Regions from separate parts of the Brucella anthropi ATCC 49188 genome, predicted to be linked through region 1. Evidence: riboswitches for the same ligand, from Rfam matches in the RefSeq annotation. Region 1 holds a riboswitch; the other holds the start of a gene.

Region 1 (3,945 bases):
TCCTGTCCGGCGCGGGCCTCGCCACTTTCGCGCCGCAGCGAGACGGTGACGATATCGCTTTGCGAAGCGCGCACCGCATCGGCTAATATGGCCGGCGATGGATATTGCGCCGTGCCGAGCAGCAGGCGGCTTTCAAATTTTTGTCCGTAGAATTCCAGCATCTCAGCCTCCCTGCATCGGGGCCAGAACTTCGATGCGGTCGCCAGCCGACAGAGTCGCGGCTGCGCGCTCGTCGCTGGCCACGAATTCGCCGTTCAGCGCGGTTGCAACAACCGCTTCATCCAGTTCGATTTCGGCGAGCAGCGCCGCCAGATTGGCGGCTGCCGTGGTGATGACCTCACCGTTCAGCACGATCGTCATGCATAGTCCTCCACAAATTCTGGTTTGGGCTCTGGCGCATCCTCCGGCATGGTCGCGCTCGCAACCGCCATGCGCGCTATCGCCGGCGAAAGCAGGAAGCCGTGGCGGTAAAGCCCGTTGACATAGACGGTTTTGCCCCGCCGTCTTACGCGGGGCAGATTGTCGGGAAAGGCCGGGCGCGCATCGACGCCGGTTTCGAGGATTTCCGCCTCGCCGAAGGCCGGATGCAAGGCATAAGCGGCGCTCAAGAGTTCCAGCGTCGAGCGCACGCTGATGCCACCCCGCTCATCGCTTTCGATCATCGTTGCGCCGATCATGTGCACGCCGTCGCCGCGTGGCACGATGTAGAGCGGAATCCGCGGATGCAGGAGGCGTATGGGTCGCTTGAGATTGATATCGCGCGAGCGCACAACCAGCATCTCGCCCTTGACGCCGCGCAGGTCCTGCAACTGATCACGCGCTGCAAGACCACGTGCATCGACGGTAATGTCGGCCTCGACTTTGACGTCTTTCACATCCTGCCCCAGATGAAAGACCACGCCTTTCTTCTGCAGTTTTTCGGCGAGCTCGATCAGTGTCTGGCGCGGGTTGAGATGGCCTTCTGCCGCGAAGAAAAGTCCCTGCCGAAAACGGTCGGCAAGGTCTGGTTCCAGCGCATTGATCTGGTCTTGATCAATGGTGTCAAATGCTTCCGTCCGGCGGGCGAAGCGGCGCAGTTCGGTCGCATCGCGTGTGTGCGAGAGCACAAGCGTACCCTTGCGATGGACTGTCGAAACGTGCCGCTCCCACCAGCCGATCGCTTCCTGTCCCAAACGAACGACCGGCTCTTCCGCGCTCTCGCCTTCGCACCATGGTGCCAGCATTCCGCCTGCAAACCATGAGCAGCTGTCGGAACCGATCTCAGTGCTTTTGGCAATGACAGTGACTGCATGTCCCTGATCGTGAAATTCTGCCGCGCACACTAGACCGGCGACACCTGCTCCGATGATGGTGACGCGCATCACATTGCCTCCTCTGAGTGGACTTTCCAGAGATTATGGAAGTGATGAACAGGCCCATGGCCTTGTCCGATCTTCAACGCATCGGCGGCGCGGATTGCCCCTTGCAGATAGGCATGGGCTGCAATGACTGCTTTTTCGAGCGGCAGGTTCTTGGCAAGCTCTGCAGCAATGGCTGAAGAGAGCGTGCAGCCCGTGCCATGGGTGTTACCGGTCCGGATACGCGTCGCCTCGACACGCAACGTGGGCTGATCGCGGCGAACCAGCAGGTCGACGCAGATTTCGCCTTCCGCATGGCCGCCCTTCATCAAAACAGCTTTCGCGCCGAGTTCGAGCAAGGCACGCCCCTGTTCTTCGGCGTCTACATCGTCGCGAGCCAGATCGCTGTCGAGCAGGCAGGCCGCTTCAGGCCGGTTGGGCGTCAGCAGCGTGGCCAGCGGAACCAGTTTCTGGCGCAAAAGCGCAATGGCGTTTTCGCTCAAAAGCCGGTCGCCGGATTTTGCAACCATCACCGGGTCGAGTACGACAGGGCCGGAGAAATGCGCAAGGCCCCGCGCAATGGCCTCGATGGTTTCGGGCACGGAAACCATGCCGATCTTCACCGCCGCTACATCGAGATCGCTGAAGACGGCATCGATCTGCCCTGCGACGATGGCGGGCGGGATGTCGTGCACCGCGCTCACCGTGCAGGTGTTCTGCACGGTGACAGCGGCAATGACGCTCGCACCATAGACGCCGAGCGCCGAGAATGTCTTGAGGTCGGCCTGAATGCCAGCTCCGCCACCACTATCGGAACCGGCAATAGTCACGCATATGGGCACGAATGCCGCACTGCCGTTTGATGTGGTTCGGGAGAAACTGTTTTTTTGGTCCATCATCACGTCTCTCATTCCGAACGGAAAAATGAGACGTCATGAACCTGTTTGGAGCTTGAACTCCGATGAGGGAAACCCTCGGCTGCGACGCGTCAAACTCCGTTCCCTACGCAGGTATTACCCGGATCAGGTTCAATGGGTTAACGCGATCAGCGTCTCTCAGCCTTTTGTGTCGCAACATCGGACGGAAAACCGCTTGGCACTTTTCCTGATATTGCTTCGAAGGCACCCCAACGAATTTTGCGTCTTTAGGCATAGGCTGGAAGTTGAAGCCGGTCAAGCGATGGAAAAATGCAGTTTTAAAGAAAATCCTTAAATCGACCCTCAATTTGTATATGGTTTATTAAAATTCTCGGCTTTAATCTATGTTCGGGGTGCATCTTCCGCGTGTTACTCATGGTGCCATGAAACTTGACGGTCCACTTTTAGGGTGGATCGAGATTATCCAGTAGGATCAGTTGGATGAGGGATTTACGATGAGGAAGCGGAGGGGCGCTTCAGCTTCGACGGAAGGCACGATGGCGCGCACGTCCGAGCAGGACTTCCGCATCCTTTTCACAACCCATCCGACACCGATGTGGGTTTATGACCCGGAGACGCTGCATTTCATCGTGATGAATGACGCTGCCTATCGGCTCTATGGATACACTGCTGATGAAATTCCGGGCATGACAGTGCTCGATATTCGACCCCAGACAGAACGGGATCGAATGCTGGCTGCCATTCGTGATCGCAGCGACCTTGAACGACCGGAGCGCTGGCAGCATCTGCGCGCGAATGGTGAAATCATTGACGTTCTGACTTACGGACGTCAGGTGCTGTTTGACGGCAAGGAAGCGATTCTCGCCATTGTTCAGGACAGGACAGAGTTGGCAGAAGCCAATCGTCAGGCAAACCACGCCCAAACCTTGCTGGACAGCCTCGTCAACAATCTGCCGCTTGGTGTCTTCGTCAAGGATATGCACGATGACGGTCGGTATGTGCTCTACAATCAGGCCGCATCAGCGGCGAGCGGACAGCCGGTAGACGAAGCCATCGGTTCGACCGACCTCGATCTTTTCCCTGAACGCGAGGCAACCGTCATCATCCAGCAAGATCGCACGGCGATGCGGCGTCGGGGCGTGTTGAACGTCGAACGCAAGATCGAGCGCAAGGACGGAACGTCGCGAACGATGCGGATCATAAAATGTTCGATCCCACCGGTCGAAGGCAACGAGCCCCGCTATTTGATCGGGCTTGTTGAGGATATAACCGAACGGCGTGAGATTGAGGAACGCATGGCACATATTGCCATGCATGACAGTCTGACAGGCTTGCCGAACCGCGCCTATTTTGCTCACCATGTAGAGAGTTTGTTGAAAAAGGGCGGGGATTCCGAGCCTTTTGCCTTGTTCTACCTTGATATCGATCATTTCAAGAACATCAACGACAATATAGGGCATCAGGCTGGCGACCAGCTTTTGCAGGAAGTGGCGCGTCGACTGAAGCAGATCACGACTTCGGATGAATTCATTGCCCGGCTGGGAGGCGACGAATTTGCCATTGTCTACCGGAGCGGGACACTGGCACAAATTGCAATGTTCGCTGACCGTATCCTTTCTGCTTTTCAGGATCCGTTCGAACTGGTGCGCAATTCAGAATTCGTCGCCTGCAGCATGGGCATCGCCCAGGCGCCATTGCATGGAGACAACCCCGACGTGCTGATGCGCAAT
Region 2 (3,945 bases), 910 kb from region 1:
CACGGATCGAAAAATCCTTGACCAGAACACGCTCGCCATAGGCCTTGCTCAACCCCTTGGCTTCGATCACCAGCTTGCCGGATTCCTTGGTATCGCTTGCCGCCAGTACCGCCGTCCCTTGTGCCTTGCGATGATTGCGAAAATCGGCACGCATGGAATGCAGTTCGCCGAGACGGCGCATATTACGCTTGCGCCGGGCGGTGACCCCGTAGCGCAGCCAGTGCTCCTCGCGCGCGATCTGCCGCCCCAGCTTGTGATGGTCGCGCTCTTCCTCTTCCAGCACCTTGTCGCGCCATTCCTCGAAATGGCCAAAGCCCTGCTCCAGACGACGCGTAAGACCGCGATCCAGCCAGACCGTCGCCCGGCTGACATTTTCCAGAAAGCGGCGGTCATGCGAGATCAGCACAATCGCCGAGCGAATCTGGCGCAGTTCGCTTTCCAGCCATTCGATGGTGGTCAGATCCAGATGGTTGGTTGGTTCATCCAGCAGCAGAACGTCGGGCTGCGGCGCGATCACTCGCGCCAGAGCGGCACGGCGTGCCTCGCCGCCGGACAGATGATCCGGCTTTTCGTCGCCAGTTAGTCCGAGATGCTCGAGAAGATAAGTGACACGATGCGGGTCATCGGCAGGCCCCAGCCCCGCTTCCACATAGGCGCGAACATTGGCAAAGCCATCCATATCCGGCACCTGCGGGAGATAGCGGACAGTTGCACCCGGATGTTTGAAAACCTCACCCGACGTCGCTTCCACCATACCGGCGGCGATCTTGAGCAGCGTGGATTTACCCGAACCATTGCGTCCGACCAGCGCGATGCGATCGCCTTCGCTTACCGAAAGGCTGGCATCTTCCAGAAGCGGCGTGCCTCCGAAGGTTAGCTTGATCTCGTCGAGGCGAAGGAGCGGTGGTGCCATGGTTCTCTTCGATAAACAGGGTTAAAAATTCCGCCCTGCTTGTCCGCGACAAAAGCCGTTCTGTCAAATGGTACGGCACGAAAAGACCCGTGAAAAACAAACAGGCCGGGTTTCCCCGACCTGTCAGCAAACTTATTTATCCAGCTATTGCTGGCCCAGTCAGCACTGGCCCAGTGTTACTGGCAAGGCGCTTCGTAGACGCGGCCATAAGGATCGCGGTAACGGCAGTACTGCGTTCCGTTGCGCGTCTGGGCTGCACCAAGGAGCGTACCGGCAACGCCGCCGATAGCAGCACCGGCAAGAGCGCCACGGCCATTGCCGCCAATTGCACCACCGGCGAGTGCGCCGAGTGCTGCGCCACCAACGCCGTACCCGGCCGTGCGCTGTTCATTCGTCGTGCATGCAGCCGTCGAGAACGCGAGCACGCCAGCAACAGCAATCATCGTAAGACGTGACTTCATTGAAACATCTCCTACAAGAGTTGAACTAATCACCGACTTTGCGTCCCCAATTTCGGCGTAAAGCAGATGACACCCGCTTGGCCCATTTACAATACGTTTCGCCTGCCAGCGTCAAGCTCTTTCGATTGATAAGGTTATCGGCCCCGGAGCGGTGTTTCCTCCATCGCCAAGTTGGCGATAAGTATCGCTAATCCAGAACTCGCAGTAACGCGAAGTGTTCCACGAACTACATTGGAAACTGTCCATGAAGAGCCGAATGGCAGTGTCACATTATCTAACGGCCACTCCGCATTCGTGATCGAAAGGCCTTCGATAGTGCTGAAATTAATCACACTGAACGGCGTCCCGTCCGGAAAATCATAAACATAATCTCCGGGCGGCAAAGGCCAGGCCTCCTCGGAACCGCTGGACAACAGCACGTTCCGCCCTTTTGCAGCCTGCGCTGTTGCCATGGTCAGATGCAGAAGCGTGTGATCGGTGCGCTGACCGCCGAAGGCTCCGCAAAGGATCACCCGATCCGCACCCCGCATATAGGCCTCCTCGAAGGCCAGTTCCCCGTCCGTCATGTCCTTGGCAGCAGGGAACCTCTTTTGCGGCACGTGTCCATATTGCACGCGAAGCTCAGCAGAAGCCGAATCGAAATCGCCAAGCCAAAGTTCCGGTTCGACACCAAGAGCAGCAGCGTGCCTGATCCCGCTATCGGCAGCGAGAATACGCGCACCTGCAATTTGGCGTTTCAGGCGATCGGTCACGACCAGATCACCGCCGAGAAGAATGACGAATGTGCTCATAAGCCGCTCATAACACGGGCAAATCCATGCCGGAAGCCTGCATTCGCCGCCATTGCGCTCCCTTGCCCTTCCCGTTGCGAAAGATTATTGTCGCAACCGCTCTAACGGGGTGCCGTCTGCTTTCGCGGATGGCTGAGAGGTCGCATTCCCGGCCAACCCGCTGAACCTGATCCGGTTTGCACCGGCGGAGGGATTAGATGCTCCATAAACGGCGCTCAATCCTCTTGTTGTAAAAGAAAGGAAGTGCCGTGATGCGGCTTTTATCTTTGCTGGCCTTTTCATTCTCCACAGCCCTCGCTTTCACGCCTTCTGCGCAGGCGAAGGACAAGCTCACTGTTTATACCTATGACAGTTTCGTTTCCGAATGGGGTCCGGGCCCGAAGATCAAGGAAAACTTCGAGAAGGAATGCGATTGCGAAGTGGACTGGATCGCTTCGGCCGACGGTGTCGCGCTGCTCAACCGCCTGAAGCTTGAAGGTGGCAATACCAAAGCCGATATCGTCCTCGGTCTCGATACCAATCTGACGACCGAAGCACGCGCCACCGGCTTTTTTGCTCCAAGCGGCATCGACCAAAGCAATGTGAGCATTCCGGGCGGGTTCAAGGACAATATCTTCGTTCCCTATGATTATGGCTACTTCGCCGTGGTTTACGATTCGGAAAAATTGCCCAATCCGCCCAAGAGCCTGAAAGAACTGGTGGAAGGCGATGCTTCCCAGAAGATCGTGCTGCAAGACCCGCGCACGTCGACGCCAGGGCTGGGCATGTTGCTCTGGATGAAATCGGTTTATGGCGACGAAGCGGAAGCGGCCTGGCAGAAACTGCAGAAGCGTGTTCTCACCGTCACACCCGGCTGGTCGGAAGCCTATGGTCTTTTCACCAAGGGTGAAGCGCCGATGGTGCTGTCCTATACAACGTCTCCCGCCTATCACATGATTGCGGAAAAGACGGAGCGCTATAAGGCTCTGGCCTATCCGGAAGGTAATTATCTCCAGATCGAGCTGGCCGCCCAGACCACCACTGGTGCGAAAAATCCACTGGCACAAAAGTTCCTGGCTTTCATGACCAGCCCCGGCTTTCAGGATGTTATTCCTGAAACCAACTGGATGTATCCAGCGAGCAAGACATCCACCCCGCTTCCAGCCGCTTTCGACGCGATGCCGAAGCCGGAAAAGACTCTTCTCCTGCCTTCCGACGAAGTAGCCAAGAACCGGAAGTCATGGGTCGATGAATGGCTGGCGGCGACCAGTAAATGACGACATTCCCGGCACAGCACCGCTCGAAAGACGCACCCGCCGCCAGACCGGCTGCGGGCGTACTGGCGCTTGTCTTTCTGGTCGTGCTTGCCGGTGGTGCGCTTGTCGCACTGGCATTCGAAGCGGGCCGCGGTGGTTTTGACGCCGCGGTTAATTTCGACACCTATCTGTGGCGGGTTGCGCGCTTCACGATCCTGCAGGCGATCGCTTCAAGCCTGCTTTCCGTGCTGTTTGCGGTTCCGGTCGCCCGTGCACTTTATGCCGAAGCGAGCTTTGCGGGGCGCGGGCTTATTCTGCGCCTGTTTGCCCTGCCGCTTGCTCTGCCTGCACTCGTCGCAGTGCTCGGCGTCACCAGTATCTATGGTCGCAACGGGTTCATTGCGCATCTGTCAGAAGCCGCAGGACATCCGTTCCAACCGGACATTTACGGTATTACGGGCATATTGATCGCCCATGTTTTCTTCAACATGCCGCTCGCTGTCCGTCTCATTCTTGCAGGCTACGACTCGATACCAACCGATTAC

What was found. Region 1 has a riboswitch for thiamine pyrophosphate ahead of thiD (bifunctional hydroxymethylpyrimidine kinase/phosphomethylpyrimidine kinase). Riboswitches for the same ligand answer to the same signal wherever they lie in the genome.
Positions count from the first base shown of each region.
Region 2: it holds a riboswitch for thiamine pyrophosphate, as region 1 does, so the genes downstream of both, thiB (thiamine ABC transporter substrate binding subunit) here and thiD (bifunctional hydroxymethylpyrimidine kinase/phosphomethylpyrimidine kinase) in region 1, are expected to answer to the same signal.

Region 1 is NC_009667.1:294,006-297,950, forward strand. It holds gene OANT_RS01495 (thiazole synthase) at 1-161, opposite strand, end outside; gene thiS (sulfur carrier protein ThiS) at 163-360, opposite strand; gene thiO (glycine oxidase ThiO) at 357-1,361, opposite strand; gene thiD (bifunctional hydroxymethylpyrimidine kinase/phosphomethylpyrimidine kinase) at 1,361-2,233, opposite strand; TPP riboswitch at 2,320-2,476, opposite strand; gene OANT_RS01515 (putative bifunctional diguanylate cyclase/phosphodiesterase) at 2,710-3,945, shown strand, end outside.
Region 2 is NC_009667.1:1,202,081-1,206,025, reverse strand. It holds gene OANT_RS05915 (ABC-F family ATP-binding cassette domain-containing protein) at 1-913, opposite strand, end outside; gene OANT_RS05910 (YMGG-like glycine zipper-containing protein) at 1,090-1,374, opposite strand; gene OANT_RS05905 (thiamine diphosphokinase) at 1,509-2,165, opposite strand; TPP riboswitch at 2,261-2,375, shown strand; gene thiB (thiamine ABC transporter substrate binding subunit) at 2,417-3,421, shown strand; gene thiP (thiamine/thiamine pyrophosphate ABC transporter permease ThiP) at 3,418-3,945, shown strand, end outside.